DNA from 3 places in the Bradyrhizobium sp. SZCCHNR1051 genome. Region 3 is predicted to be linked to each of the others. Evidence: predicted binding sites of a transcription regulator. Region 3 holds the regulator's gene; each other region holds the start of a gene.
The links. Region 3 encodes LexA, which represses DNA repair genes until DNA is damaged. Its sites were predicted from a motif close to TGTTCNNNNTGTGTTCNG; they were not measured.
Positions count from the first base shown of each region.

Region 1: QW868_RS07240 (helicase-related protein) is a predicted target of LexA. The motif match lies at 8,193-8,210, and genes of this name have one in related genera.
Region 2: QW868_RS09055 (YifB family Mg chelatase-like AAA ATPase) is a predicted target of LexA. The motif match lies at 3,713-3,730, and genes of this name have one in related genera.

Region 1 is NZ_JAUEYJ010000005.1:52,173-62,721, forward strand. Features, by position in the region: gene QW868_RS07215 (thermonuclease family protein) at 1-513, shown strand, start outside; gene QW868_RS07220 (M48 family metalloprotease) at 562-2,028, shown strand; gene QW868_RS07225 (CarD family transcriptional regulator) at 2,430-3,260, opposite strand; gene fdxA (ferredoxin FdxA) at 3,762-4,100, opposite strand; partial or broken gene QW868_RS07235 (RNA-binding S4 domain-containing protein) at 4,215-4,481, opposite strand; gene QW868_RS07240 (helicase-related protein) at 4,543-8,052, opposite strand; gene QW868_RS07245 (DUF3108 domain-containing protein) at 8,502-9,281, opposite strand; gene rpmB (50S ribosomal protein L28) at 9,922-10,230, shown strand.
Region 2 is NZ_JAUEYJ010000006.1:125,060-135,608, forward strand. Features, by position in the region: gene QW868_RS09040 (DNA translocase FtsK) at 1-1,502, shown strand, start outside; gene QW868_RS09045 (outer membrane lipoprotein carrier protein LolA) at 1,626-2,459, shown strand; gene QW868_RS09050 (DUF2336 domain-containing protein) at 2,479-3,549, opposite strand; gene QW868_RS09055 (YifB family Mg chelatase-like AAA ATPase) at 3,778-5,316, shown strand; gene QW868_RS09060 (hypothetical protein) at 5,415-5,894, opposite strand; gene QW868_RS09065 (hypothetical protein) at 6,354-6,701, opposite strand; gene QW868_RS09070 (hypothetical protein) at 7,105-7,332, shown strand; gene QW868_RS09075 (PAS domain-containing hybrid sensor histidine kinase/response regulator) at 7,460-9,697, shown strand; gene coaA (type I pantothenate kinase) at 9,746-10,549, opposite strand, start outside.
Region 3 is NZ_JAUEYJ010000001.1:317,979-328,527, forward strand. Features, by position in the region: gene QW868_RS01410 (alpha/beta hydrolase) at 1-238, shown strand, start outside; gene glp (gephyrin-like molybdotransferase Glp) at 370-1,581, shown strand; gene lexA (transcriptional repressor LexA) at 1,788-2,486, shown strand; gene QW868_RS01425 (hypothetical protein) at 2,746-3,186, shown strand; gene QW868_RS01430 (hypothetical protein) at 3,410-3,628, shown strand; gene QW868_RS01435 (ComEC/Rec2 family competence protein) at 3,583-5,874, opposite strand; gene QW868_RS01440 (hypothetical protein) at 6,014-6,226, shown strand; gene QW868_RS01445 (glutamine--tRNA ligase/YqeY domain fusion protein) at 6,248-7,936, opposite strand; gene gltX (glutamate--tRNA ligase) at 8,073-9,497, shown strand; gene gltA (citrate synthase) at 9,801-10,549, shown strand, end outside.

The DNA of each region.
Region 1 (10,549 bases), on a different contig from region 3:
GAGGACGACACTCCGGACCGCTACGGCCGGCAGCGCGCCTTCGCCTTCGTGGCCGGTGCGAACCAGCCGGTGCAAAGCGAGCTGCTCCGGCAGGGCGCCGTGCTGCGCGGGATCGACCTGCCGGACCGGGATTGCACCCTCAGCCTGGGTGCGGCGGAAGCCGAGGCACGCAGCGCCGGACGCGGCCTCTGGAAGATTGGGACCGTCATAAAAAACACGGAAAGTCCAGACGATATTTTGTCTCGCGTAGGGCAATTTACGGTTGTCGAAGGGAAGGTGTTGTCCGTACGACAGACGGGGACAACAACTTATCTGAACTTCGCTCGTAGCTGGACACGGGGCTTCGCGGTGACTATTCCAAAGCGTATGATGGCGGTATTGGAAGGTGCCGGCATCGACGTCAAATCACTTGCGAATCGACAGGTTCGCGTGCGCGGTTGGATCGAAGCGCATGCGGGTCCGAGACTGGAACTGACGCAGATCGCCCAGATCGAGATTTTAAGCGGGAATTGACCGCTGAGGTACGTGAGTAGCGACGTGAGCCTGTCTGTTCGAAAGCGCATGACGGTGATGAACTGCGGTTCGTGGATCGCACCGGCGTTGCTGTGCCTGGGACTGGCGTTGTCCGGTTGCAGCGACATGGGCAAGTTGCAGCAGGCGACGGCGCCGATGCCGACGCCGCGGCCGAAGCCGGCGATGGTGCAGACGACGCCGGCCAGCGATCGCGAGCACGAGCGCATTCTTGCAACTTATGGCGGCGCCTATGAGGATCCCCAGCTCGAGGGCCTGATCGGCAAGATCGTCGACCGGCTGGTGGCCGTGTCCGATCGGCCCGACCAGGGCTACAAGGTCACGATCCTGAACTCCGGTGCGGTCAACGCCTTCGCGCTGCCGACCGGCCAGCTCTACGTGACGCGCGGCCTGATTGCGCTCGCCAACGACACCTCCGAATTGTCGTCGGTGCTGAGCCACGAGATGGCGCACGTGCTGGCGCGCCATGCTGCGATTCGCGAGGACCAGGCGCGGCAGGCCGCAGTGGTGACCCGCGTCGTCTCCGACATGGGCAATGATCCGGACCTGACGGCGCTGGCGCTCGCCAAGACCAAGCTGACGATGGCGAGCTTCTCTCGCACCCAGGAGTTCGAGGCCGACGGCATCGGCGTCGGCATCTCCGCCAAGGCGAAGTTCGATCCCTACGGCGCGGCGCGCTTCCTGAGCTCGATGGAGCGCAACGCCGAGCTGAAGGCCGGCAAGGTGGCGATCGACCCGCGCGCGCAGGACTTCCTGTCGTCGCATCCGGCGACGCCGGAGCGGGTGCAGAACGCTGCCGCCATCGCCAAGCAATACGTCTCCCCCGAGGCCAGGGAGCATGACCGCGAGACCTACTTGGCTGCGGTCGACAACATCGTCTACGGCGAGGACCCGAGCGAGGGCTTCGTGCGCGGACGGCGCTTCCTGCATCCGAAGCTCGGCTTCACCTTCCAGGCGCCGGAGAACTTCACGCTCGACAACACCGCGCAGGCGGTGATCGGCGTGCGCGAAGGCGGCGCCCAGGCGATGCGCTTCGACGTGGTGCGCGTACCGGCGCAGCAGACCCTCGGCGACTATCTGAATTCCGGCTGGATGGAGAACGTCGACAAGTCGGCGACCGAGGAGCTGACGATCAACGGCTTCCCGGCGGCCTCGACCTCGGCGAGCGGCGATCCCTGGCAGTTCAAGGTCTACGCGCTGCGCGTCGGCAGCGACGTCTACCGCTTCATCTTCGCCTCGCGTCAGAAGACCACCGAGAGCGAGCGCAATGCGCGGGAGACGGTGAACTCGTTCCGCCGGCTCAGCCTGGAGGAGATCCAGTCGGCGCGGCCGCTGCGCATCAAGGTGATCACCGTGCAGCCGGGCGACACGGTCGAGTCGCTCGCGCACCGCATGACCGGCGTCGACCGCCCGGTCGAGCGATTCCGCGTTCTCAACGGCCTCGACGCCCGCGCCCAGGTCAAGGTCCGCGACCGCGTCAAGATCGTGGTGGAGTGACGGGCTGAGGGACGGATTCCCCGCTTGCCCCGGCGGGTTGATGCCATGCCAGGACGGCCACACCACAACTGTCGTCCCGGGCAAGACCGGCAACGCGACAGCGTTGCCGGGCGCCGACCCGGGATCCATAACCACAAGTGCAAATGGCTTGAGCGCTGGAGCTCCAGCGCGCGTCCTTGCAGGCGCCCGGGATTATGTGTCCCGGCGTTCGCCGGGACGACAGCGGAGCAAGTGCGACCAGCGCCCCACCTTCGCACGCAGTCCATCGCCAACTCGCGAACGGCGAGCACGTCTACACCATGGCCATGAAGCGGTGCCGTCGACGTGCATCCCAAACAAAAAGCCCGACCTTTCGGCCGGGCTTTCGTAAGCAACTAATTGGAAAACGCGCTAACGGTCGATCAGGCGGCCTCGTCGGCCACGGCGGTGTCGTCGCCGTCGATATCATCGCCCTCGGCGTCGGCATCACCTTCGGCGACCGCATCGGCTTCGGTCTTGGCACCGCGGCGCGGGCTCTTGGCGAGCTGCGTCTCGATCTCCTTGACGGCCTCGGTCTCGGTCGAGTGCTGCACGACGGCGATCTCGCGCGACAGACGGTCGAGCGCCGCTTCGTAGAGCTGGCGTTCGCTGTAGGACTGCTCCGGCTGCGACTCCGAACGGTAGAGATCGCGCACGACCTCGGCGATCGCGACGATGTCGCCCGAATTGATCTTCGCTTCGTATTCCTGGGCGCGACGCGACCACATGGTGCGCTTGACGCGGGCACGGCCCTTCAGGGTCTCCAGCGCCTTCTTCACCAGCGCCGGGTCGGACAGCTTGCGCATGCCGACATTGGCGACCTTGGCGGTCGGCACGCGCAGCGTCATCTTGTCCTTGATGAAGTTGATGACGAACAGCTCGAGCTTGGCGCCCGCGATCTCCTGCTCCTCGATGGCCAGGATCTGGCCGACGCCGTGAGCCGGATAGACGACGAATTCGTTGGTCTTGAAACCCTGGCGCTGGGTCGGCAGCTTCTTTTCCTCGACGCGCGGCGCGGCCGCGGCAGGAGCAGCCGGCTTGGCGGCGACAGCGGGCTTGGCAACAGGGGCAGCAGCGGCAGGAACGGCGGTCTTGGTGGCAGCCTTGGGCGCAGCGGCGGCCTTGGCAGGCGCAGCCTTGGCAACAGAGTCCTTTGCAAGAGTGGTCTTCGCGGCGGATGCTTTCGCGGCAGTCTTGGCAGTCTTTTCAGGCATTGCGCTTCTTTTGTTCTTAGTGGACTTGGCAGCCGAGGCCTTCGCGGCAGCCCGAATCTCCTTTACAGGAGCCCGGGCACGGCCCTTGGAAACGCTGCGGCTGGCCGCGGCGGCTTTTTTTGTACTCTTGGAAGCACTCTTTTTACGCGTTTTCTGTGACACAGCCTGCGCGCGGAACTGCCACGCCCCTGTTTGATGTTGCGGGAACCTAAAAGGGCGGCCAAAAAGGTTACGCATGGCCGGGTTCGGCTCTGAGAATGTGCTATATATAGCACATTTGCCGCAAAAATCAATGATTTAGAGGCCGCAGGGGCGGTATTGTGACGGATCCACGAAGTTAGGGTTAAGTGAAGCGTGCCGGAATAGAACAACTCGTGCAGCGCGTCCCGCTCGCCGCAAGAGGTGTTCTAGGCCATTGTTTCCGCGTAACGATTTCGATCGGCGCGACGGCGCCCCGCAGGCCGGGGCGCGCTGGTGAACGCGCAGGTAGCGAGACGACCGTCAGTCTCCGGCGCCGGGCTTCGACGAAAAATATTTCTGGAACTTTCCATCCTCGCCGTCGTGCTCCTTGGCGTCGGCCGGCGGATCCTTCTTCTGGGTGATGTTGGGCCAGGACTTGGCATATTCGGCGTTCACGCCCAGCCACTTCTCCAGCCCCGGCTCGGTATCCGGCTTGATCGCGTCGGCCGGACATTCCGGCTCGCACACGCCGCAATCGATGCATTCGTCCGGATGAATGACCAGCATGTTGTCACCCTCGTAGAAGCAGTCTACCGGGCAGACCTCAACGCAATCGGTGTATTTGCACTTGATACAGTTTTCGGTGACGACGTAAGTCATCCAAGGCTCCGGAACGGATCGACAATTCGGCTGGCTTGGACTAGCGCAGGACGTGTTGTGCCGCAAGTGAAGCGGGGCGAAGAACTGAACCGGATATTGCTCTGGCGCAATCCATCAGGATCGTCCGCCATCCAGATCATCGTACAGTCCGCGCACGGAGGCGGCATCGCCGCGGCGCTCGGCAAAGCCGGTCACCTTGAGCACGCGCACGCTGCGGTCGAGCGCGATGGTCAGCACGTCACCGGTCTTCACCCCGTGGCCGGGCGACGTCTCGCGCACGCCATTGATCCGGACATGGCCCGACGACACCAGCGCCGCGGCACTGGTGCGCGCCTTCACCAGCCGCGCATGCCACAGCCATTTGTCGAGGCGCTGGCGCTCTGACGGGGTGTCGGACGTCGGCGTTGTCCTTCCAACCTATCTTGCCAACCGATCTTGCCGCTCAATCCTTGCGGTTGTTCGCCGCGAGCTGCTCCTTGAGCGCGGCAAGCTTGGCGAACGGCGAGTTGGGATCGACCGGACGGTCGCGATCCCGGCCTCCGCCGCCACTCGAGGCGTAGGGCCGCAGCGCCGGACCGCTGTCGCGCTTGTCGCGACCGCCCTTGCCGAAGTCGCGGCCGCCGCGTCCCTCACCACCGAACTTGCCGCCCTTGTTGCGATCGCGGTTCTGGTCGCGCCCCTTGGCGTCATGGTCGCGGCGCGGCCCGCGCTCCTCGCGCGCCGGCGCCGATGCGCCCTCGGCTGGAGCCGCACCAGCCTCCGGCGGGCCCTTGCGGAAGTCCTTGCCGAACTCCTTCATCCGGTCGCGTCGGCCCTGGCCGCGGTGATGGCGCTCGCGCGCCTCGCCGCCCTCGGCCGGAGCCGTCCCGGCAGGCGCCTGCCCGCCGCCGGCACCCTGCCCGCGCTCGTGCTGCGGACGGTTGGGCCGGCCGCGATGATGATGGTCGTGGCGCGGCCTGCGCTCCTCCGAGCGCCCGCCCGGCCGCCAGACCTCGACCAGGACGGGCTCGGCGGCAGCAGCGGCCTCGGCCGGAGAAGCCGCGGTCGCGGTAGATCCAGCAGCAGCTTCAGTCCCGGCAGCTTCAGCCGAAGCATCGCCGATGCTTGCTGCAACGGCGGCTTCCGCCTCGGCGACGACGCTTTCGGCAACCGTCTCGGCCACGGACGCCTCGTCCGCCGCATCCGGCGTGACGAAATCGACGGTCGGCAGCGATGCCAGGGCCGACACCGACGCGGTTTCCGCCTGTTCCTCGCCGACCGCCGCGGGCACGGCGACGGCCTGCTCGGTCACCGGAGCGACGGCGGCCTCCGCGACGGTGGGAACCTGCTCGTCGGCCGGCTCGCCGGCGACAAGCGCGAGGTCCTCGCCCGGCACGGCCTGCGCTTCTGCCGGCTCAGCCGGGGCGGTCTCCACAGCAGCGGCCTCGGCAGCAGCAGCCTCGACGGGCTTCTCAGCCGGCTTGGGCGGCAGGGGCGGACGCTTCTCCATGCGATAGCCAAGCGCGCGCAGGATCGAGGCGAAGTCCTCGCCGGCCGAACCGGTGAGCGAGGTCATCGCCTGCGTCACTACGAAGCCGCGGCCGTCGAAGGCGCCGGCGGGCTTTTCGCCCGGTGCATTGTCGCGCCAGGCCAGGGCGGGACGAATCAGGTCGGCCAGCCGCTCCAGGATGTCGACGCGCACCGCGCGCTCGCCCGCCTGCTTGTAGCCGAGCACGCGATAGGCATCGCGCGGCAGCGCCTTGTCGACCGGGAACGAGGTCCGGCCCGAGCTCGCCAGATGCTGCGCGCCGGTCAGCGCGGACATGTCGACATTGCCCTGCTTCTCGGCCCACAGCAGCGCAGCGAGCGCGCGCGCCGCCGGCTTGAGCAGCGCCGGGACGTAGATGTGATAGGCGCCGAAGCGCACGCCATATTTGCGCAACGTGGCGCGCGACGGCTGGTCGAGATCCTTCATCTCGGCCGCGATCTTGGCGCGCTCGATGACGCCGAGCGCCTCCACCAGTTGGAACGCGATGCCGCGGCCGATACCGGTGATGTCCTCGGCCTTGGACAATTCGAACAGCGGGCCGAGCAGCTTCTCGATATGCGTCTTCAGCCAGAGATCGAGCCGCGCCTGCACCTTGTCGCGCGCAGCACCCGTCAGCCGCTCGTCGGCGATGATGCGCAGGCGCGGATGCAGAGCGTCGTCGGCCGCGACCAGCTTCGCGACCGCGTCGCCGGTCCAGCGCACCGTGCCGTCGGCGGTGAGCACGATGTGCTCGTCGGGCGCGCTGGACAGCTTCTCGGCGCGCGCCTCGATCTCGCCGGCCAGCGCCTTCTGGGCAGCAGCCTGCAAGGCCTTGGCCTCCGAGCCGGCTTCGGCGGCGTCGGGCGCGAAGGTGAATCCATCCAGACGGCCGATCGCGTGCCCTTCAACGATCACTTCGCCGGTCTTGCCGATTTCCGTATTCAAAACACTGTTCTCCCGCAGGCGCCGCATCAATACACTGGTACGACGATCAACGAAACGCTCCGTGAGCCGTTCATGAAGGGCGTCTGACAATTTATTTTCGAGCTCGCGGGTAATCCCCTGCCAATAATCAGGGTCGCGCAGCCAGTCTGGCCGGTTGGCCACGAAGGTCCAGGTACGAATCTGTGCAATCCGCCCCGACAGCGTGTCGATGTCGCCATCGACGCGGTCGGCCTGATCGACCTGTGCGGCGTACCAGGCGTCCGGAATACGCCCCTTCTGCATCAGGAAGCCAAACACGGTGGTCACCAGCTCCGCATGGGCGGCCGGCGACAGCCTGCGATAATCGGGGATCTGGCAGGTTTCCCAGAGACGCTCGACCGCGGCCGCGCCATGCGCCATGTCGCGCACCTCGGCGTCGCGCGCGGCATGATCGAGCACGCGCAGATCCTCCGCGATCGGCGCGCGCGTCAGCGCCTCATGCCCCGGCGCGATCGCCAATGAGACCTGAAGCGCGCTCAAGGACGCGAAATCAAGCCTGGAGTTCCGCCATTGCAGCACCTTCACGGTATCGAAGGTGTGGTTCTGGAGCGCATTGACCAGCTCGGGCTCGAACGGCGCACAACGCCCGGTGGTGCCGAACGTGCCGTTGCGCGTCGCCCGTCCGGCACGGCCCGCGATCTGGGCAAACTCCGACGGCGTGAGCCGGCGGAACTGATAGCCGTCATACTTGCGGTCGGACGCGAAGGCGACGTGGTCGACATCGAGGTTGAGCCCCATGCCGATCGCGTCGGTGGCGACGAGATAGTCGACGTCGCCGTTCTGGAACATCGCCACCTGCGCGTTGCGGGTTCGCGGCGACAGCGATCCCAGGACCACAGCGGCGCCGCCATGCTGACGGCGGATCAGCTCGGCGATGGCGTAGACCTCGTCGGCCGAGAAGGCCACGATGGCAGTCCGGCGCGGCTGTCGCGTGATCTTGCGGTCGCCGGCGAATTCGAGCTGCGACAGCCGCGGCCGCGTCACGGTCGATACGCCCGGCAGCAGCCGCTCGATGATGGGGCGCATCGTCGCAGCCCCGAGCAGCAGCGTCTCGTCGCGGCCCCGCCGGTTGAGGATGCGGTCGGTGAAGACGTGGCCGCGCTCGAGATCGGCGGCGATCTGGATCTCGTCGACGGCGAGGAACGACACGTCGAGATCCCTGGGCATCGCCTCGACGGTCGACACCCAGTAGCGCGGGTTCTTCGGCTTGATCTTCTCCTCGCCGGTGATCAGCGCAACGGCCTCGCTGCCGACGCGATCGGCGATCTTGTTGTAGACCTCGCGCGCGAGCAGCCGCAGCGGCAGTCCGATGATGCCGGAGGAATGCGCGAGCATGCGCTCGATCGCCAGATGCGTCTTGCCGGTGTTGGTGGGGCCGAGCACGGCGGTGACGCCGCTTCCGGGAGCACGGTCGGACGCGCGCTCGAAAGGCGAGGCTGCCGAAGAAGACGAAAAAGCCATTCGTTAAATTGGGTCTCGAGGCCGGCGTTGCAGGCGCGCGGGTCAGGCGCGATGGATGCTGGAATTATCGTCGTTCTGAGAGGCTGCGATCCTCACACCTGTGTCACATTGCTACGCATATAGGGACGCAGCTTAAGCTTCGGAACGCCTTGAGAACGAATCACGCCCGAATCGCTGACTCCAGCGCCTTTCCGGCTTCGTTCACCGCAACATCTCGCGCCGCGCGATCAAGGCAGCACTAGATCAAGTTTTCACAGTCTCGACAAGCAACGCTTTCGCGAGGGAACTGGCGCTGTTTTCGAGCAGACCCGAGTCGAATCAGAATCGGCGAAGAGTCAAACGGATTCACGCGAGCCGTCGTTCAGGCCGCGCGCCGGATCACACATGCTGGCTTTCCGGACGGCCTCGCAATGACGGCGCCGGCCGGACAACGAGGATTCCGCCGCGCGCTACTGCGTTTTCGCGACGTGCGGCGAAGCCTGGGTGATGAAGGAGGTCGCCTCGAGCATCGCCTTGCCGAAAGAGGTCGGAATCACGACCCGGAACGGCACCAGGATGCGCGTGCCCGCGAGCGGCACGAAGAAGATCTCCATGTTGCGGGCCTGGGCGAGATATTTGATCACCGGCCGGTCCGGGATGTAGCCCGCAACCGGCGTGAAGTAGACCGCGCAGACCAGCGCCGGACCACGATAGCCTTTGTCCGCCTTGACGTTCTCCATGCGCTTGTAGTCGAGCTTGAGCTCGTAGCGCATGCGGCCGTCGAACACGGGCGCAGCGCCGCGGCACGAGTCCGGCGACAGCAGCTCGCCATTGCCCGGCACCCGCACCAGCGAGGCCGTCATCGGATCGAGCACGCCGCGCTTGTGGGCATCCGTTACCGGAATGCGGTCGGGATCGACCGGCGGCGTCGGCTCGATTGCGAAATCCTTCACGGTGCCGTTCTGCAGATTGATGCGGATCTGCTCGGACTTCTTTCCCGTGGTGGTCGAGGCCTGGTAGCTCTGCCCGACCAGGGCGCCGTTGACGACGCGCCCCTGCACCGACCCGGTGCCCGATCCTTGGGAGAAGCTCTTGAGCAGGCCCGCGGTGCCGCCCTGAGCTGCGGCGCCGTACTGATCATCCCCGATCTCGACCGCCCAGGTGCCCTTGCCGACGGGGATGCCAGCCAGCGAAGCCTCATATTGGGCGTCCAGCCGGGCCTGTGCCCAGGCGCCGTGGGGGGCCAGCAGCAGGAGCGCCGCGATGGAGCCGGCCACCGCCAGGCGCCGGAAACGGAAGAAGGCCGTGCTGTTGGTCACGTCGAAATGGTCCTGCCGATCCGCTTGTCGGGCCCCGGCCCCTGTGCCGCGCCACTGCTGTTACTTACGCCAAAAACGCTCCTGAACAACGCGAACCGGTCACATCCTGGCCGATTGTCCAGCGCTTTACGTCCGGCTCCGCTTCCGGCGAAGCCGCATCGGGCGGCCCAACTCCCCGTGAGCCCCTGCAATCCGCCGGGCTCGACAGGCCGGTTTGACGCGCCATCGCGCGAACGTCCACTCATCACGCCCGAATGCGCCCTTTATGTGGTCTCCGGCGATCGGCTATGATGTTGATTGTACGACGTCTTTCGGAGAAAAACGGCCATGCGGACGCCTATGGCCGGACGCCGTGCCGCGGGCGCAAATACCGCCGCCGTGAAGCGAGGCAGCCCTGCGATTCGGCGCGTGGCTAAGGGGCCACCGGCCCCATCCCTCAAAACCTTGACGAAAAGCCGCATCCCCCCTATAGGACCGCATCTCCCAGAGACGAGCTGGACGAGTTTTGGACCCCCGCGGCCCGCCGACACAGGCGGACGAAGGGTGCGGGGATGAGAGAGGATTTACTGCCATGTCGCGGCGCTGTGAACTGACGGCCAAGGGCCCCCAGGTTGGCCACAAGGTCAGCCACTCCAACATCAAGACCAAGCGGCGCTTCCTGCCGAACCTGTGCAACGTGACCTTCATCTCGGATGTACTCGGCCGCAACGTGCGCCTGCGCGTCTCGACCAACGCGCTCAAGAGCGTCGACCACAATGGCGGCCTCGACGCCTATTTGCTCAAGGCTAACGCTGCGGCGCTGTCGCCGCGCGCGCTGGAGCTGAAGCGCGCCATCGAGAAGAAAGCGGCGGACGCTGCCCCGGTCGCCAAGGCGAGCTGAGAGAGCAAGCCGAAATCCACGATTGATGCAGAAGCCGGACGCGTCACAGGCGGGGCTTCGAGCGAAGCGAGATATCGAAACGGCCGGATCGAGAGATCCGGCCGTTTTGCTTGCGGATGCCGTGACCAGCCGACAACTCTGGACACGGCAGCCGGCGCGGGGCGACCGGACACGTCGAGTGACCATCCGTTCGTACGGCGGCGCCATTCGATCACTTCGCTATGTCCGTCGCGCGGCGCGCAACAGCGACCCAGACGAAGTGCCATAGGAACCGACCTCCCCAACACCAGCCCGATGCTCTACACTCGTTGCGGTAGCA
Region 2 (10,549 bases), on a different contig from region 3:
CCTCGGTCTCGATGCTGGCGGCGCCGAAATCCTCCGACCGCCAGCCGCTGTCGAAGAGCGAGCTGGAGGCCAATTCGCGCGCGCTGGAAGGCGTGCTGCAGGACTTCGGCGTGCGCGGCGAGATCGTCAAGGCGCATCCCGGCCCGGTCGTCACGCTGTACGAGCTGGAGCCGGCGCCGGGCATCAAATCGTCGCGCGTCATCGGTCTCGCCGACGACATCGCCCGCTCGATGAGCGCGCTGTCGGCGCGCGTCGCGGTCGTGCCCGGCCGCAATGCCATCGGCATCGAGCTGCCCAACGCGCATCGCGAGAAGGTCTATTTGCGCGAGTTGCTCGTCGCCAAGGAGGCGACCGAGAGCGTCGCCAAGCTGCCGCTGTGCCTCGGCAAGAACATCGGCGGTGAATCCATCATCATCGATCTCGCCCGCACCCCGCACATGCTGATCGCCGGCACCACCGGCTCGGGCAAATCGGTCGCCATCAACACCATGATCCTGAGCCTGGTCTACCGGCTCCGGCCGGACCAGTGCCGGCTGATCATGGTCGACCCGAAGATGCTCGAATTGTCGGTCTATGACGGCATTCCGCATCTCCTCACGCCTGTCGTCACCGATCCGAAGAAGGCCGTCGTCGCGTTGAAATGGGCCGTGCGCGAGATGGAGGAACGCTACAAGAAGATGGCCAAGCTCGGCGTGCGCAACATCGACGGCTACAATGCCCGTCTCGGCGAAGCGCGCGCCAAGGGCGAGGAGCTGACCCGCACCGTCCATACCGGCTTCGACAAGGAGACCGGCAAGGCGATCTACGAGGAGGAGAAGCTCGACCTCGATCCCCTGCCCTACATCGTCATCATCGTCGACGAAATGGCCGACCTGATGATGGTCGCCGGCAAGGACATCGAGGGCACGGTGCAGCGCCTCGCCCAGATGGCGCGCGCCGCCGGCCTGCACGTCATCCTGGCAACGCAGCGCCCGTCGGTCGACGTCATCACCGGCACCATCAAGGCGAACTTCCCGACCCGCATCTCCTTCCAGGTCACCTCCAAGATCGACAGCCGCACCATCCTCGGCGAGATGGGCGCCGAGCAGCTGCTCGGCCAGGGCGACATGCTCTACATGGCCGGCGGCGGCCGCATCAGCCGCGTGCACGGCCCGTTCTGCTCCGACGAGGAGGTCGAGAAGGTCGTCAAGCACCTGAAGGCACAGGGCTCGCCGGAATATCTCGAGGCGGTCACCGCCGAGGAGCCGAGCGAGGAGGATGGCGCCGTGTTCGATGCCACCGGCATGGGCGGCGGCGGTGGCGACGACCTGTTCTCCCAGGCGGTCGCCGTGGTCAAGCGCGACCGCAAGGCCTCGACCAGCTACATTCAACGCCGGCTGCAGATCGGCTATAACAAGGCCGCTTCGCTGATGGAGCGGATGGAACAGGAAGGCATCGTCGGCCAGGCCAACCACGCCGGCAAGCGCGAGATCCTGGTGCCCGAGGAGGAAGGCGGATTCTGACGGCCCCGATGGCCGCAGAAACGCCGTTTCGGTGCCCGATCTTCACGCGATTACGATCACGCTGCCCGCCCGATCCGGGATAGAACGCGTAAAACTCAGGACGTCGTTTTGAAAAGCTCCTTGTTGAACAGCACGTTTTCGTATCACGCAGCTTCGCGCGGGCGCCGGATCTGCGCCTGGCTGGTCGCCTGCGCCGTGACGACATGCTCTGTCGCCGGTGCGTCCGGTCACGCCGCCGCGCAGGGCACGCCGGCTCCGAAATCAGGCCCGAAGAGCGGCTCCCAGCTCAGCGCCTCCGACCAGCAGCGCTCGGGCCAGAGTCCCTCGACCACCCAGACCGCCCCGCCCAACCCGATCATTCCCGATCCCCGGCGCAACGTGCCGGCCAGCATCTTCACCTCGTTCGACGCCAACCAGAAGGCGCAGGCGGCCAAGGTCAGCGCCTATCTGTCGTCGCTGCAGACGCTGGTCGGGAACTTCGTCCAGGTCGGCCCGGACGGCAGCAAGACCAAGGGCGATTTCTACATCCAGAAGCCGGGCAAGGTCCGCTTCGAATACGAGCCGCCGACGCCGATCGACATCATCGCCGACGGCTCCTCGCTGGTGGTGCGCGACCGCAAGCTCGCGACCCAGGACGTCTATCCGCTGTCGCAGACGCCGCTGCGCTATCTGCTGTCGGACCGCATCGACCTGCTCAAGGACACCAACGTGATCGCGGTCGCGGCCGACGACCTCTACGTCACGATCACGATCGAGGAGAAGCAGGCGCTGATCGGCACCAGCCGGCTGATGCTGATGCTCGGCGTCAAGGACGGCCAGCTCAAGCAGTGGACCGTGACCGATCCGCAGGGCTACGACACCACCATCGCCGTCTACAATCTCGATACGACCAAGAAGCTCGATCCGGCGATGTTCAAGATCGACTTCACGGCCTATCCGAGCACGCCGCCGGGCTGACGCCGCCTCTCGCGCTCGCTCAGCGCGATTCGAGCCCGCGCACCTTCCATTGCGCTTCGGACAGTGCAAGCTTCTCGAAGCGCTTGCGCGCCTCCTCGAGGTCATCGGCCGGAAGCGCGTCGCAGCCGGGCCGGCCGCGCAGGATCATCGACGTCGTCGCCCAGCTCAGCCGCGCCGCCTTGCAGGCCAGCAGCAGATCCGTGAGACGATCCTCCTCCAGCAGCGCTTCGATCGTCTCGATGGTGACGACGCAGAGCAGCGCCAGCGCTGCGATCACGGCAGGGAAATCGCCGGTGGCGCAGAAGCGGTTGACGGCGGAGTCGCCGAGCTTGCCGGTGCGGCTGAGGGCGGCAACCTCGGCCTTGACCTGCTGATAATCCCAGATCGCGCGCATTGCCGCGCCGGGCGAGCGGGTCGGCGTCGCCTGCAGGGTGGCGCGGGTCGCCGGCGGTGCGGCCTTGATGAAGCGGGCGCGGGCGCCCTCGCTCGCCGCGGCGACGAAGGCCCGCGACAGCTTGGCCGGCAGATCTGTGCGCAGCGCGAGCTTTTCGGCGAGATCCTCGTCGCGCTCGGCGATCTTGAACAGGCTGCGATAGCCATCCTCGGACAGCCGGGCGGAGAGGTTCTGTGCCAGCGCCATACGCACCGCCGGAAAGCCGCGTGCGATCAGCTGCGTCGTGAGGCTGTCGCTAATGCCCCTGCGGCTGGCGAGCGCGACGAGATGCGCCGGGCTGCCGGTGCGGATGAACTCGGCGAGGTCGCGCTCGGTCAGCACCGCCGCCTTGGCCAGCATCGGTCCGGCGACGCGCAATTCGGGGTGAACGGCGAGCAGCCGCGCGGTGGCGTAAGGCGCACGCTCCACGCTGGCGAGCGCCATGCTCAGCTCGGCCAGCAGCTCGGTCGCGACCTGCGGCATCAGCCGGGCGAACATCTGATCGTAGAGATCGAGCTGCTCGGCCGACGCCGGCCGCGGACCGGCCAGGAACAGGCTGGTGGTCCGGCGCAGCATGTCGGTGGCGAGCTCGGACACCGTCCGCGCATCACCGGCGGGCGTCTTGGCGGTCGGAGCTGCCGCAGGCGCTGGAGGCATCGCACGTCCCTCGTTGGGCGCCTCTCGGCTGTGACAGAGGCGCGGGTCGATCATCAATTGAGGAAGAATGCGAAGGCCGGACTAAAGGGGCGTTAAGCCCGGCGGACGGAGCTGAACCCCACGCGGCTGTCGTTAATGGATTGCGGCAGAGCGCGGCAACAAATGTTCCCGTATTGTTCTTGCGAACAAGGCCGGCATCCGCTAGCCTCCTTGCCCGGGAGGGGCATCATGGTCCAGCGCGTTTCCACCGTCGCCTTCGAGGGGATCGAGGCCCGCGCGGTCGACGTGCAGGTCCAGGTCGCGCCCGGCCTGCCGGCCTTCGCGATCGTCGGCCTGCCGGACAAGGCGGTGTCGGAAGCGCGCGAGCGGGTGCGCTCGGCGCTGATCGCCTCGGGCCTGGCGCTGCCGGCGCGGCGCATCACCGTGAACCTCGCGCCGGCCGACGTGCCCAAGGAAGGCAGCCATTACGACCTGCCGATCGCGCTGGGGCTGATGGCCGCGATCGGCGCCATTCCGCCGGATGCCCTCGGCGGCTTCACCGTGCTGGGCGAGCTCGGCCTCGACGGCTCGATCGCGCCAGTCGCCGGCGTGCTGCCCGCGGCCATCGGCGCCAATGCGCGCGAGGAAGGATTGATCTGCCCGGCCGCCTGCGGCGCCGAGGCGGCGTGGGCGAGCCCGGACTTGCAGATCATCGCGGCGAGCTCGCTGATCCAGATCGCCAACCATTTCAAGGGCACGCAGGTGCTGTCGCGGCCGCAGCCGAAGATCCAGGAGGCACCCGCAAGCCTGCTCGACCTGCGCGACATCAAGGGCCAGGAGAGCGGCAAGCGCGCGCTCGAGATCGCCGCTGCCGGCGGGCATCATCTGCTGATGATCGGCTCGCCCGGCGCCGGCAAGTCGATGCTGGCGGCGCGGCTGCCGTCGATCCTGCCGCCGCTGTCGCCGGCAGAACTCTTGGAAGTTTCGATGATCGCCTCGGTGGCCGGCGAGATCGAGGGTGGCGCGCTGACGTCGCGCCGGCCGTTCCGCAGCCCGCATCATTCCGCCAGCATGGCGGCGCTAACCGGCGGCGGCCTGCGCGCCCGCCCCGGCGAGATCTCGCTGGCGCATCAGGGCGTGCTGTTCCTCGACGAGCTGCCGGAGTTCGATCCGCGCGTGCTCGATTCGCTGCGCCAGCCGCTGGAGAATGGCGAGGTCTCGATCTCGCGCGCCAACCACCGCGTCACCTACCCTGCCCGCTTCATGCTGGTCGCCGCGCTGAATCCGTGCCGTTGCGGCAACGCCTTCGAGCCCGGCTATGCCTGCAAGCGCGGCCGCATCGACCGCTGCACCGCCGACTACCAGATGCGCATCTCCGGCCCGTTGATGGACCGCATCGACCTGCGCATCGAGGTGCCCGCGGTGACCGCCGCCGACCTGATCCTGCCGCCTTCCAAGGAAGGCTCGGCCGAGGTCGCGGCCCGCGTCGCGGCCGCGCGCGACCTGCAGCGCGCCCGCTACGCCAAAGCCGGCCTGCCGCACATCCGGACCAACGCCGAGGCGCCGGCCGCCGTGCTCGACGAGATCGCCAGGCTCGATGCGCCCGGCCAGAAGCTGCTGCGCGAGGCCGCCGAGACGATGCGGCTGTCCGCCCGCGGCTATCACCGCGTGCTGCGCGTGGCGCGGACGCTCGCCGATCTCGACCACGCCGAGACCATCGGCCGGCTGCATCTGGCCGAGGCGCTGTCGTATCGTGCGCTGGCGGAGGACAATCGCCATGCGGCTTGAGTCTATTTCAGCAGGAGACTACGCCGTCTTGCGCGGACCCGTTCCTAGATCGAGTTTTCTAAAGAGTGCGACCCGACAGTCACCGCCGGTCTTTCAGTTTAGGGCCGGATTATTAGTGGTGGTAGTGGATTCAGCGGCGGAAGAAGCGGAGGACGCCCGTCGTAACGCCTACGCATATACAATCTGACATACCCGTATCCGGGGCCAACGAGAGTATCTGGGCTAGGATGCTCGGCGTCGACGCCTTGCGCCATCTTGCTCGTCCACCGCCCATTCGGCAGCTGACGGGCCGCATGAGTAACGAGACCATTCAAGACATAGATGGCAATCTTTTCGTGTCCAGCTTCAAGGGTTCCGTCGGAGCAAACGACGAATCCAGCACTCTCAAAAAACGCCTGGAATGCCGCAGGCGTTTCTTCGCGGGGCAAATGGATCGGCCATCCCATCTGTCCGCGATCATCGGGCCAGATAGCTTGTTGTTCGTAGGTCACAGCCCAAGCGATGCAATTGTAATTCGGCGTCGCATCACTCTTCGGAAAAAATGTGATCCCCTCAGCGACGTTCGGAAAAGGATTCATGTCCCTGTCAAATGCGTCCTGTCTGCTGCCCCCAACGCAACCAACTTGCGGTCATCTGTGGAACGAAACCTCGCTCATGAGGTGGAACGGGGTCGACTCCGCAAAGATCATGTAGAAGCGGAAACCAATGAAGATGGACAGAGCCATTCTGCATTCGTTCAAGTACGAAGGAAACCGATCGGTCGCCTAAACTCTTTAGGTCTGCAAACGCAGGATGAGCCGTAATTGCTGAAATGGAGGACTGCCACCGAGTGTCGGCCAACCACTCGGAAACCTTTGAGTCAAAGAATGCGCGTGCACTGTCTTCTACAGCATGGTCTAGCAGACCTTTATTGTAGGGACGGTGTGTACCAACGCTCCTAGTTAGGAGATCGCTATCGTACCGTTTGGAGACCACGCCCGGAACCGAATTCAGATCGGTAGTAGAAGGAGATGCTTGAAATCCAATGAGAGGAGGTCTCATGGCTGAGTCCCCTTCGCTTGAGCATATTGGTCGAGTTCTTTGATTTGTTGAGTGAGCCAATCTCGAAGATCAACGGCGGCTTGCTTAGTCATTATTACATCAAAATCGATTTCCCGAACGATGCCAACCTTGCCGTCGGTAGACACAGGCGGTGATAATTGCCCCTCGGGCGAAACGTTGTGAGTCTGAACCTGAGGGATCGCTGCTCTCTCGTTATAGAATGCACAGTGAATAAAGCCCCGAGGAGTAATTCCGCCAATAACTCCGTCGGAATGCACTACCCGGAACTGGGTACCTTTGATGTAAAAGAAGCTCACCGTGTCAGGTACCTCGGCAGGTGCCATAGCCACTCTTTCCTTCTGGGAAACCACCGGAAATCCAAGCGTACCGAATCAATTGACAGAGGACCATACCCCAGCCAGCCCACGTTGCCAGCCAGCCGTTAATGAATATGGCATATTGAAGGCTCCTATCGAGAATGAATGGTTCGACTCCGCCAGAGCGGGAACAATTCGGACTGAGTTCAAATGGGAGATATTGTACCCGGTCCGGCCGCGCCTGCGGCGCCTTTCCCACGGCGAACAGTGCCGAAACTTCGTACGCCTTCCGAACTGGCGCAACGAAGTTCCTGGTGCACTCCGCGACGTGACTCCCGCTAGTTCAACACTCTGGTAACGACTTCTCTTTACGCTCCGACAACCATAGGGCCCGCGTTCCGTCATCAGGCCTTCCGCGTCGGTGCGTATCATGTTGCGTTTCAAGGTCCTCGTCTCGGCCGTGCCGCTGATCGCGGCCGCGGTCATCGCCAGACTCGAATTGGCGCCCTCCCCGCAGCCCTGCATTGCCGTCGGTGCCGACAGCGTCTCGCTCGGCTCCGCGCCCTTTCACGCCGATCTCCATGTCGACTTCACCGATGATCCCGCGCGCGCAACCACGCCTCATCACCGACCGATCCGGTTCTGTGAGCCGGGCTAACGCCCGGTTCACCATCTCTGCACGGCAGAATCGCGCGTGCACGACCTTTCAAAGTCTCAGCAATACCGACTCCGCATGGTGCGGGCCGGCCATGACATTGGGATCGAAATCGTCGGGGGTGATCGAGATGGGACCGATTTTTCACGTCAGGCTACGCCTGCGCCGGTTCATGCGCCGTCACCGCACCATCTTCGCGATCCTGCGCTCGCTGATGATCTTCTCCGCTGGCTTCGGCGGCGCGTACGGCTTCATCAAGGCCAGCATCTCCGACAACTCCGGCTATAACCCACACACGTTCGCGATCGGAGCCAGCTTCCTGTTCGCGCTCGCCTGCGTCGGCCTGGCCACGCTCAGCATGCGGCTGCGCTTCGTCGCCAAGAAGATGCACAAGATTGCGCTCCACAACGAGGTGCTGGCGGACCGGAACTGGGAGCTGCAGGAAGCCGAGCAGCGCGCCCGCAATCTGTTCGAGCAGCAGGGCGACCTCATCGTCATGCGCGCGCGCGACGGCACCATCATCTTCGTCAACGACGCCTATTGCCGGATGGCGGGCCTCGACCGCGACAACCTGCTCGGCAGCGCGTTCACCTTCGAGCTGATCGAGCAGGGCGACAGCGCGCTGGAGCCGAACGGCACGCGCGTCCACGACCAGCGCATCGAGAGCGCGATCGGGCCGCGCTGGATCGCGTGGCGCGAGGCACTGGTGCGTTCCGACGCCGGCCAGCCCGCCGTGCTGCAATGTGTCGGCCGCGACGTCACCGACCGCACCGAGACCGAGCGCGCGCTGGCGGAGGCGCGCGACCAGGCCAATGCCGCGAACCGCGCCAAGTCGCGGTTCCTGGCAATGGCGAGCCACGAGATCCGCACGCCGCTGAACGGCATCCTCGGCATGAGCGGGCTGCTGCTCGAGACGCAGCTGACGCCGGAGCAGACCACCTACGCCAAGGCGGTTCGCACCTCGGGTGAAGCCTTGATGTCGCTGATCGACGAGCTGCTCGACTATTCCAAGATCGAGGCCGGCAAGCTGGCGCTGGAGGCGCAGCCATTCTCGCTGGCGACGCTGATCGAGGAGGTCACCGAGCTGCTGGCGCCGCGGGCGCAGGCCAAGCAATTGGAGATCGCGGCCTATCTCGACGAGCGGCTGCCGACCTGGGTGACCGGCGACGCCGCGCGGCTGCGCCAGGTGCTGCTCAACCTCGCCGGCAACGCCATCAAGTTCACGGCTTCGGGCGGCGTCGCGCTGATCGCCGAGCCCGGGATCTGGCCGAACGAGATCAGCTTCCAGGTGCGCGATACCGGCATCGGCATCGCAGCCGACGCCCAGGAGCGCATCTTCCGCGAATTCGAGCAGGCCGATGACAGCGTGGCGCGCAGCTTCGGCGGCACCGGACTTGGCCTGGCGATCTCCGACCGGATCGTCAAGCGCATGGGCGGCCGCATCGCGCTGCAGAGCCAGCTCGGCGCTGGCTCCACCTTCGAGGTGTCGGTGCCGCTGCCGCCGGCGCTGGAGCGCGGCGAGCAGAACAGTTTCCGTGGCCCCGACCTCGCGGGACAGTCGATCATGCTGGTCGCGCCGGCCGGGCTGCAGGCCGAGCTGATCGAACGGCGCCTGCAGAACTGGGGCGCGCAGACCTGCCTGGTCGCCGAGGCCGAGGTGGCGGAAGCCCTGCTGCCCGAACGCGCCTGGCACGCCGTGCTGGTCGACGACGCCATCGGCAGCGACGCGTCGCTCCGTCTGGGCGGGGCCGCGCAACATCACACGACACGGCTGATCGTGCTGGTCACGCCGGCGAGCCGCCACGAGCTGACACCAGCGGCGCCGTTCAACGGCTATCTGGTCAAGCCGCTGCGGGCCGCCTCGCTCGCCGCGCGCGTGAGCTTTGACACCGATGGAACGGTCCCGGCGCTCGCTGACGATCCGATCCCGATCGCGCCGCCGATTGCGGTTCAGGCCGGCGGGAGCCTGTCCATCCTCGTCGCCGAGGACAACGACATCAACGCGCTGCTGATGCGCTCGCTGCTGACCAAGCTCGGCCACCACGCCGACATCGCCGTGCATGGCGAAGCCGCGCTGGACTCCTGGCTCGCGGCGCGCTCGGCCGGCGCGCCCTATGATCTGATCCTGATGGATGTGCAGATGCCTAAGCTCGACGGCATTGCCGCCGCCAAGCGCATCCGCGCCATCGAGGCCAGCGAGCCGGGCCGGCGCACGCCGATCCTGGCGCTCACGGCCAATGCCCTGGTCGAGGACCGCTACGCCTGCTTCGAGGCCGGCATGGATGGCTTCCTGGTCAAGCCGATCGATCGCGACAAGCTGGACGAGGCGCTGGCGAATCTGGCGGCGGCGCGACAGGTGGCGGCGTAAGTAATTAGTTGGAGCGGATCAGTTCAGCGCTACGCTCGCGGGCCACGCTCACAACCGCCTGAGCGCCACCGTCTCGACCTCGTGGTCCGCGCCCTTCTTCAGGATCAGCGTCGCGCGCGGCCTTGTCGGCAGGATGTTGTCCTCGAGATTGGCCAGGTTGGTGCGCTCCCAGATGGCGATCGCAGTGGCGATGGCCTCCTCGTCCGACAGCAGCGCGTAGCGGTTAAAGTAGGACCGGGGATCATGGAACGCCGTGTCGCGCAGCGACAGGAAGCGCTTGACGTACCATTTGCGCAGGATCGCCTCATCGGCATCGATATAAACCGAGAAGTCGAAGAAGTCGGAGACGACCGGCACGGCCTTGCCGTCGCGCGGCAGCGGCCCGGTCTGCAGCACGTTGACGCCTTCGACGATGAGGATGTCCGGCTGGTCGATCTCGACCCACTGATGGGGGACGATGTCGTAGGTAAGATGCGAGTAGACCGGCGCGCGCACCTGATGCCGGCCGGCCTTGATGTCGGAGAGGAAACCCAGCAGCCGCGGCAGGTCGTAGCTTTCCGGAAAGCCCTTCTTCTGCATCAGGCCCTGCCGCTCCAGGACCGCGTTCGGATAGAGGAAACCGTCGGTGGTGATGAGATCGACCTTCGGCCGCGGCGACCAGCGCGCCAGCAAGGCCTGCAGCACGCGCGCGGTGGTGGACTTGCCGACCGACACCGAGCCGGCAACGCCGATGATGTAGGGCATCTTGCGGTCGCGGATGCCGAGGAACTGGCGCTGCGCGTAGTACAGCCGCTGCGCCGCGTCGACATACATCGACAGCAGTCGCGACAACGGCAGATAGATGTCCTCGAC
Region 3 (10,549 bases):
AACCGGCGCGACTCTCGATATGGCACCAGCCTTCCCGCGCCTCGCGGAGATCGTCGCGCCATCGCTCGTCATCTGGGGGGACTTGGACTTTCCTCACATCCAGCAGCGAAGCAGGCTGCTCGCCGCAACAATGCCGAACGGGTCAGGACATGAGCTGGCCGGAACGGCGCACCTGCCGAGCCTGGAACGTCCGCAGGAGGTCACGCGGTTGATTGCAGACTTTCTCGCGCGATCGTGAGGCAGCGGCCCGGACGCGGCCCACATCAGACGATCAGAAGGCAGGAAGCGGCCTGAGCCCTTGGCCGAGCCGTGCGCGTTCGGTTAGAAGGCGATTCATTCGATCTGCCGTCTCCGTCCGAAGGAACTCTCATGGCCCTGATGCCGGTGTCTGATGCGTTGTCCGCCGTGCTCGCCGGCGCCGAGCCGCTGGCCGAGGAGCTGGTGACGCTGGACGAGGCCCATCACCGCATCCTGGCCCGCGACCTCGCGGCGCTGCGGACGCAGCCGCCCGAGGCGATGTCGGCGATGGACGGCTACGCCGTGCGCGCGGCGGACGCAGCCCAGGCCAAGGTGCGGCTGAGGGTGATCGGCGAGGTCGCGGCGGGGCGGCCGTTCGATCGCGTGGTCGGACCCGGCGAGGCGGCGCGCATCTTCACTGGTGGCGTTGTCCCTGAGGGCGCCGACGCGGTGGTGATCCAGGAGGACACGATCGCCGAAGATGGCCACGTCGTCATCACCGAGGCCGCGATCAAGGGCCGGCACATTCGGCCCGCGGGCGTCGACTTCCACCAGGGCATGGTGCTGCTGAAGGCGGGCCGCCGGCTCAGCGACCGCGACCTGTCGCTGGCGGCCAGCATGAATCATCCGGCACTGCCGGTGCGGTGCCGGCCGAAGGTGGCGCTGCTCGCCACCGGCGACGAGCTGGTGATGCCGGGCTCGACGCCCGGCCCGGGCCAGATCGTCTATTCCAACGGCTACGCCCTGCGGGCGCTGGTGCGCAGCGAGGGCGCGACACCGATCGATCTCGGCATCGCCGCGGATACGATGGAGGCCACGGTCGCCGGGATCCGGCGGGCGCGCGAGGCCAAGGCCGACATCCTGATCACGACCGGCGGCGCCTCGGTCGGCGATCACGACCTCGTCAAGCAGGCGCTCGAAGCCGAGGGCGTCGAGATGGCGTTCTGGAAGATCGCGATGCGGCCGGGCAAGCCGATGATGCACGGACGGCTCGGTGACATGAGGGTGATCGGACTGCCCGGCAATCCGGTGTCGTCCTATGTCTGCGCCATCCTGTTCCTGGTGCCGCTGATTCGGCGGCTGCTCGGCCGCGACGAAGCTCGCATGCCACGCGAGACCGCCCTGCTCGGCCGCGAGCTCGGGGCCAACGATTCGCGCGAGGACTATCTGCGGGCGCAGCTCGAGGAGCGCGCCGACGGCACGCTGATCGCAACGCCGGTGACGCAGCAGGATTCGTCGCTGCTCGGCAATCTCGCGCTCTCGCAGGCGCTGGTGATCCGGCGGGCGTTTGCGCCGAAGGCCGCCGCCGGCAGCCCGTGCGAGATCCTGCGCCTGCCGAGCTAGGCCGTTTCCCCCGGCAAAGCCCGGTCCGTTCACTACAATTTAAGGATTGCGGAACACACATCGAACATATAGTGTCCGTTCATGATTTGTTTTTAGTATGTTGCGGGCGACGCGATGATGGTCCGACTCCAAGGCGCTCTCAGCCGGTTTGTGCTCAAGGCGCAGCTCCTGGACTCGGACGACAACAAACTGGGGACCAGGTCGAGATGCTGACGCGCAAACAGTACGAACTTCTGCGGTTCATCAACGAGCGGCTCAAGGAAGCCGGCGTGCCGCCGTCCTTCGACGAGATGAAGGATGCGCTCGATCTGCGCTCGAAGTCCGGCATTCATCGCCTGATCACGGCGCTCGAGGAGCGCGGCTTCATCCGCCGGCTGCCCAACCGCGCCCGCGCGATCGAGGTGATCAAGCTGCCCGAGCTGTCACAGGCCGCCAACAACCGCCGCGGCTTCACCCCATCGGTGATCGAGGGCAATCTCGGCAAGGTGCGCACCAGCACTCCCGCGCTGGACGATGGCGAGCGCCCCGTCGCGGTGCCGGTGATGGGCCGCATCGCCGCCGGTACCCCGATCGAGGCGCTACAGACGCGCAGCCACACCATCAGCGTGCCCGCCGACATGCTCGGCAACGGCGATCACTATGCGCTCGAGGTGCGCGGCGACTCCATGGTCGATGCCGGCATCCTCGACGGCGACATGGCGCTGATCCAGCGCAACGAGACCGCCGACACCGGCGACATCGTGGTAGCGCTGATCGACGATGAGGAAGCGACGTTGAAGCGCTTCCGCCGCCGCGGCGCATCGATCGCGCTGGAGCCGGCCAACACCGCCTACGAGGTGCGCATCCTGCCGCCGAACCGGGTGAAGATCCAAGGCAAGCTGGTCGGGCTGTATCGCAAGTACTGATCGCGGACGCGATCGGTCGATCGGCGACGGGCGCACGCGCTTCGCCGCCGATCGAAATTGGTCACGCGCGAATGCACCTCAGGATGTGCAGCGCGGCATGCTCAAACGCTTGTGATCGCCCGCGGGCGCACGCGGTGCAGATCAGCGCAGAATTGCCGTGAAGCGCGCGCTAACATCACCATCGATGTCCACTCTGATAGAGGCCTGCGCCTGTCCGGGGGGAGCGTGGGTCGGCTATCTCTCAACGAGGAGCGATCCGATGTGTGACTACAGCCTCCATGCGGTTGCGTCCCGTCCCGCCAAGGTCGGCGAGACGTTGATCTCGACGACGTTTCGCGGCACCGCCACCCGCGGCTTCGCCCTCGAGAGCGAGCCGACCGTCGCCGTCTGCATGCTGCCCGGCACCGAGTTGGCATTTGTCGAGGACGTCCGCTACGACAGCCGCTGGCTCTGGACCCGGACGATCCGCGAGCGCGTCGCGAAGTTCAACAGCATCGAGACGCACATCCCCGATCGCCATCACGACGCGATCGAATTCGCCGACGGCCGCCACGTGCTGGTGACCCAGCTCTGCGAGGGCCAGCGCGTCACCGTGCTACAATTGCCGGTCAGCAAGCAGCCGGCCGAGCGCCGCCCGGGCATGGCGGAGGACGTTCCGGCTTCGCAGGCCACACCGATTCGCCGCATCAGCATCACCTGAGCGCCTGCGCGTCCGCATTTCTCTCGGTCATGAGCGAGCTTTCGGCCGGGGGAGATTTGGTTTCTGCAAGCGCAAGGTCCTTTCGGGCGAACCTCACGCTCCGGCATCGCATCGAATAGGAACGACATCCCTCGGCCGGCATTGTGTGCCGGGGGAGCTTGCCGCCGCGGTCAACAAGATCGATTGGAACAAGGCCGACCGGATCACCGAGCCCGGCCGCTACATGCTTCCGTTCGGATGGCTAACGGTCACGGTTGATGACGTCGCCGTCTGGCAACGATATCCGGGCGCTGCGTTCACGCTGGTCGAAGGTCCCTCGCTGTTCGATGGACCCGACGACACCGAGTATCATCTCAGCACGTTGTATCATCTCAGCACGTTCGAGCTGTCCGGCGCTCAATCCTGCTCGCCCTGCTCCGTCTCCGGCGGCGTCGCGTCCTGAAGCCGCGACACCGGCGCACGCGGCGTCAGCGTCGTGTCGAACTCGCCGGCCTCGGCGGGCGCCGGCCACCACGGGCGGTCGGTGCCGCCAGCGCGCACCGGCGTGACGGAGAAGCCGGTGCCCCGCTGCACCAGCATCAAGGCGCCCTGCTGCTGCAGGCGCTGGCGATCGATGACGGCCGCCGCGCAGGATGACGGCGCGGCGCGCGCGGTGACGATCAGCGCGGCACGGGCGCAATCATCGTCGAGCGCCTCGGCGCGCAGGGTCAAGGCGGCGAATCGGCCGTCGGCCATCGCGACCACGCAGCCCGCCTCGTCGCAGGAGACGCCATCGGCGAGCGATGAATCCGCCGGCAGCCGGGCATCGGCGTCGGCCGCGAGCCACTCCTTGGTGGCGAACACGTCCTTGCCGGTGCGCATCACATGCAGGCGTCCGTCACGGCCGCGCACCGCCACCGCGCGCCCGTCGCCGGCGATCAGGACGTCGGGCAGCGGCGTCGTGGCGGCCCACGCGGTGGCCACCACGAGCCCGACGGCGCCCGACCAACGCAGCGGTGTGCGCAGCAGGCCGATCAGGATGACGCCGAGGCTGGCCAGGATCAGCGGTCCGATGCCGAAGCCCGGGATGCGCCCGACCGCGCCGGGCAGCGCCGCCACCCAGCGCGTCACCGCGATCATCCAGTCGATGCCGAGGCCCATCAGCGTCCACCAGGGACCGTCGAGCCCGAACGGCGCCGCCAGCAGGCCGAGCAGTCCGGCGGGCATCACCAGCACCGAAACCACCGGCATCGCCGCGAGATTGGCGAGCACGCCATAGGGCGTGACGCGATGGAAGTGGAACGCGGCATAGGGCGTGGTCGCAAGCCCCGCGATCAGCGAGGCCAGCAGCAGCATCGCGAGCTCGCGGCCGCCCCACAGCGCGATGCGCTGCGTCGTGGAGCTGTCCGGCGTCGCAAACAGTTTGGGCAGGCCGAACTGCACCAGCGCGACCAGGCCGAGCGTCGCCGCGAACGACATCTGGAAGCTCGGATGCACCAGCGCTTCGGGTGCCGCGATCAGCACGATCATCGCCGCGACCGCGAGCGTGCGGAAGGTGACGGCGCGGCGATCGACCATGACCGCGATCAGCACCACGGCCGTCATGAAGAACGATCTCTGCGTCGCGACCTCCGCGCCCGACAGCAGCAGGTAGAACGCCGCCGCGACCAGCGCCGCCGCGGCCGCCCATTTCTTGATCGGATGGCTGATAGTGAGGCCGGGGATCAGCGCAAGCAGCGCGCGCACGGCGAAGAACACGACGCCGGCGACGACGGCCATGTGATAGCCTGAGATCGACAGCACGTGGCCGAGGCCGGAGACGAACATCGCATCGTTGACATCGGGCGTGATGGCGTCGCGCCGGCCGGTCAGCAGCGCGGTGGCGATGGCGCGCTCATCGCCCGTCAGGCGGGCACGGATGCGTGCGTCGATCGCATCGCGCAGACCCTGCATGGCCGCCGCATAGCCCAGGCCGAAGCCGGCGGCCTGCGGCGGCGTCGCCGTCGTGATCGCGCCCATCACGAAGCCGGAGGCGCCGATGCCCTGGAAGAACATGTCGCGCGCGAAGTCGTAGGATCCCGGCCGCACCGGGGCCATCGGCGGCAGCAGCCGCGCCTTGAGCTGCACGAAGCTGCCGACCTCGGGCGCCGTGCCCTTACGCACCGCGAGCCTGACACGCGCGATGGTGACGGCGTTGCGCGGGCTCTCCATCGACGTCACCCGCAGCACGATCCGATCGCTGCGCTCGCGGACGTCGCGCGCCTCGACGAAGCCGGACAGCGCCACGGAGTACAGCGGCCGCGCCAGCACCGGATGTGCGACACGCGCGGTCTTGATGGTCGCCGCGGCAAAGCCGCACGCTGCAGCTGCGAGCATCACGGCAACCGGAAACATCCGATGCCGCCGCATCATGATGGCGACGATGCAGAGCAGCGCCGCGGTGGTGGCGGCGATCCAGAGCACCGGCTCGTGATCGGCGGTGAAGTACAGCGCGATGCCGGCCCCGAACGCCACCGGCACCCAGGGCAGCAGCCGGCCCGCCCCGGCCTCCTCGACCGCCCAGCTCTTCAGGCGGGCGGCGAATGCCGACGACGCGCCGGCCCCGATCGCGGGCCAGCCGCCGGCCAGCGCGCCGCGCGGCGGCCAGACATCGGCCATCGCGCCCGCGATCCCGCGACGCCCTCCCGGCGGCCTGACCGGCTCCGCCATTGCCCACACCACCCGTTACTTCACGGGCATGGAGGCTAGCGAAACCACGGGGAATCCGACTAGCGGAACGGAACGAGAATCCAATCCCGGTGCCGGGAACGTCATTGGAACTTTCGGCACCGCACGGGCTTATGCGGGTATGGACCACCATGACAATGACGATCCCTTTGCCGACCTCGCGCTCGACACGGCGATCCACCTGCGCTGGACGTTGCGGGACATCAAGGCCCACCGGCTCACGCTCTCCCCCGTCGCCGACGATGATCTCTCGCTCCTCGCGGAGCGCGGCTTGGTCGAGGTCAGCGATGGCGTACCAACGCTGACCGAGGCCGGCCTCGCAGCGATCAATTGAGCTGCGGCTGCGATCCCCATCTCATCCCTTCGCGACCTCCTTCGCAAAGGTGTCGCGCAGGCCGATGGTGCGGTTGAACACGAGCTTGTCGGGCGTCGAATCCGTATCGCGGACGAAGTAGCCCTGGCGCTCGAACTGCATCGGTGCGTCCGAATTGCTCTCGGCGATCGCCGGCTCGATGAGCGCGTCGGTCAGGACCTCGAGCGAGTTGGGATTGAGATCGGCGGTGAAGTCGGCCGCATTGGGGCTCGGATTGGCGAACAGCTGGTTGTAGAGGCGGATCTCGGCGGTCAGCGACTGCGCAGCGGGCAGCCAGTGCATCGTCGCCTTGACCTTGCGTCCATCCGGCGCGTTGCCGCCCTTGGTCGCCGGATCATAGGTACAGCGCAACTCGACGATCTCGCCGGCGTCGTTCTTGATGACGTCGCGGCACTTGATGAAATAGGCGTAGCGCAGCCGCACCTCGTTGCCCGGCGACAGCCGGAAGAACTTCTTCGGCGGGTTCTCCATGAAGTCGTCCTGCTCGATATAGAGCTCGCGGCCGAAGGCGATCCTGCGCGTGCCGGCTGCGGGATCGTCGGGGTGGTTGATCGCCTCGAGCTCCTCGACCTGGCCTTCCGGATAATTCTCGATCACCACCTTCAGCGGCCGCAGCACGGCCATCCGACGCAGCGCCGTGCGGTTCAGCTCCTCACGAATGCAGAATTCGAGCATGCCGACGTCGACGATGCTGTTGGCCTTGGCGATGCCGATGCGCTTGATGAACTCGCGCACCGCAGCCGGCGGCACGCCGCGCCGCTTCAGGCCGGCGATGGTCGGCATGCGTGGATCGTTCCAGCCTGAGACATGGCCGTCCTGCACCAGCCGCGTCAGCACGCGCTTCGACAGCAGCGTGTAGGTCAGGTTGAGCCGCGCGAACTCGTACTGGTGCGGATGCGACGGCACCGGCAGCTTGTCCAGGAACCAATCGTAGAGCGGCCGGTGGTCCTCGAACTCGAGCGTGCAGATCGAGTGCGTCACGCCCTCGATCGCGTCCGACTGCCCGTGGGCGTAGTCGTAGCTCGGATAGATCTTCCAGGCGTCGCCGGTGCGCGGGTGATGGGCGTGCATGATCCGGTACAGCACGGGGTCGCGCAGGTTGATGTTGCCGGCGGCCATGTCGATCTTGGCGCGCAGCACGCGCGCGCCGTTCGGGAATTCGCCGGCCTTCATGCGCCGGAACAGGTCGAGATTCTCCTCGACCGTGCGGTCGCGGAACGGGCTGTTCTTGCCGGGCTCGGTGAGCGTGCCGCGCGACAGGCGGATCTCCTCCTGCGACTGGTCGTCGACATAGGCGAGCCCGGCCTTGATCAGCCCTTCCGCCCAATCGTAGAGCCGCTCGAAATAATCCGAAGCGAAGAACAGGTTGTCGCCCCAGTCATAGCCGAGCCAGCGCACGTCGGCCTGGATGGAATCGATATATTCCTGCTCTTCCTTGGTCGGATTGGTGTCATCGAAGCGCAGATTGCAGCGGCCGCCGAACTCCTGGGCAATGCCGAAGTTGAGACCGATCGACTTGGCATGGCCGATATGCAGGTAGCCGTTCGGCTCCGGCGGGAACCGGGTGACGATCGTCTTGTGCCTGCCGCTGTCGAGATCGGCCTGGACGATGTCGCGGATGAAGTCGCGCCCTGCCTCTGCCGTCGTCGCCGTGTCTGTCGTCGTGGTCATCAAGAATATCCTGCTCCGGAATTTGGCAGCCTATCTGCCAAATCCGCTTCCCCCAAGGAAGGCTTTAGTTATGCGATAGGCCTGCTATACACCCCCCGCCCTTCATAGCCCCTGCCTGGATTTCGTGCTGCCGCCCATGACCTCCCCGATCGTCACGCGCTTTGCCCCCTCCCCGACCGGCTTTCTCCACATCGGAGGCGCCCGGACGGCCCTGTTCAACTGGCTGTATGCGCGGGGCCGCGGCGGCAAGATGCTGCTGCGGATCGAGGACACCGACCGTGAGCGCTCGACCACCGCGGCCATCGACGCCATCCTGGACGGCCTGAAATGGCTCGAGCTCGATTGGGACGGCGAGGTCATCTACCAATATAGCCGCGCCGCGCGCCATCGCGAGGTCGCCGAGCAACTGCTCGCCAGCGGCATGGCGTATCGCTGCTATGCCACCGCCGAGGAGCTGGCCGCGATGCGCGAGAAGGCGCGCGCGGAAGGCCGCACCCGGCTCTACGACGGCATGTGGCGCGACCGCGATCCCAAGGAGGCGCCCGACGGCGTCAAGCCGACGATCCGGCTGCGCGCGCCGCTGACCGGCGAGACCGTGATCGAGGATCAGGTCCAGGGCCGCGTGGTCTGGCAGAACGAGAACCTCGACGACCTCGTGCTGCTGCGAGGCGATGGCAATCCGACCTACATGCTGGCGGTGGTCGTCGACGACCACGACATGGGCGTCACCCACGTCATCCGCGGCGACGACCATCTGATCAACGCCGCGCGCCAGAAGCAGATCTACGATGCGCTCGGCTGGACGGTGCCGTCGATGTCGCACATCCCGCTGATTCACGGGCCGGACGGCTCGAAGCTGTCGAAGCGCCACGGCGCGCTCGGCGTCGACGCCTACCGTGCGATGGGATATTTGCCGTCGGCACTGCGCAATTACCTGGTGCGGCTCGGCTGGAGCCATGGCGACCAGGAGATCTTCTCGACCGAGGAGATGATCAAGGCGTTCGACCTGCCGGCGATCGGCCGCTCGGCGGCGCGGTTCGACTTCGCCAAGCTCGAAAACCTCAACGGCCACTACATCCGCCACAGCGACGATGCGGCGCTGGTGCGCCAGTTCGAGGACGTGCTGAATTACGTGCCGAACGGCGCGGCTCTCAAGGCCAAGCTCAACGACGCCACGCGCGCGCAGCTCACTCAGGCGATGCCCAGCCTCAAGGAGCGCGCCAAGACGCTCTTGGAGCTGATCGACGGCGCCGCCTTCATCTTTGCCGACCGGCCGCTTCCGATCGACGCCAAGGCCGCCGCCCTGCTGACGCCGGACAGCCGTGCCTTGATCGGCCGGCTGCATCAGGCGCTGGCCGCTGTCGAGTCCTGGAGCGGACCGGCCACGGAAGCCGCGCTGCGTGCGTTTGCTGAAGCCAACAATCTCAAGCTGGGCGCGGTGGCGCAGCCGCTGCGCGCGGCGCTCACCGGCCGAACCACCTCACCCGGTATTTTCGACGTTCTGGCGATCCTGGGGCGTGATGAATCCTTGGGCCGTCTCGAGGACCAGACCACCTCATAAGGTCGCATTGCTCCCCATCTTGCAGCGCACAGGGCAATACGATACGCATTTGCGCGGCACCCACTGGTTTTCCCGGCTCGGACATTCTTCATACGTTGCGGCGGGCTCGTTGACGGATGTTAGGGCCGAAGGACACTAGTAAGTATAAGATTCCAGTACGGTTTCGGATTTGACCTTCGCTTAAGCTGTTGGCAGCGACAGTGACGCGAATGTCAAAGCCACCGCACTAGATAAAGTCCACCTGCCCTGCCATCTCTCAAAAAGAACAAGGGCCAAGCCTAACGATCTCATCGGGGACAAACGATGGACGCAAAATCCGCAAGCAAGACCGCGACCCTCACCGTCGGCAACAAGAATTTCGATCTTCCGATCCTGAGCGGCACCGTGGGTCCCGACGTCATCGACATCGGCAAGCTCTACGCCCAGACCGGGATGTTCACCTATGACCCCGGCTTCACCTCGACCGGCAGCTGCCAGTCCAAGATCACCTATATCGACGGCGACGCCGGCGTCCTGGAATACCGCGGCTACCCGATCGAGCAGCTCGCCGAGAAGGGCGACTTCCTGGAAACCTGCTATCTGCTGCTGTACGGGGAGCTTCCGACCAAGGCCCAGAAGCAGGATTTCGACTATCGCGTGACCCATCACACGATGGTGCACGAGCAGATGTCGCGCTTCTTCCACGGCTTCCGCCGTGACGCGCATCCGATGGCGGTCATGGTCGCTTCGGTGGGCGCGCTCGCCGCATTCTATCACGACTCCACCGACATCAACGATCCGAAGCAGCGTATGATCGCGTCGATGCGGATGATCGCGAAGATCCCGACCCTGGCGGCGATGGCCTACAAATACACCATCGGCCAGCCCTTCGTTTATCCGAAGAACTCGCTCTCCTTCGCCGAGAACTTCCTGAACATGTGCTTCGCGGTGCCGTGCGAGGAGTACAAGCCGAACCCGGTTCTCGCCGACGCGCTCGACAAGATCTTCATCCTGCACGCCGATCACGAGCAGAACGCCTCGACCTCGACGGTGCGCATCGCCGGCTCCTCGGG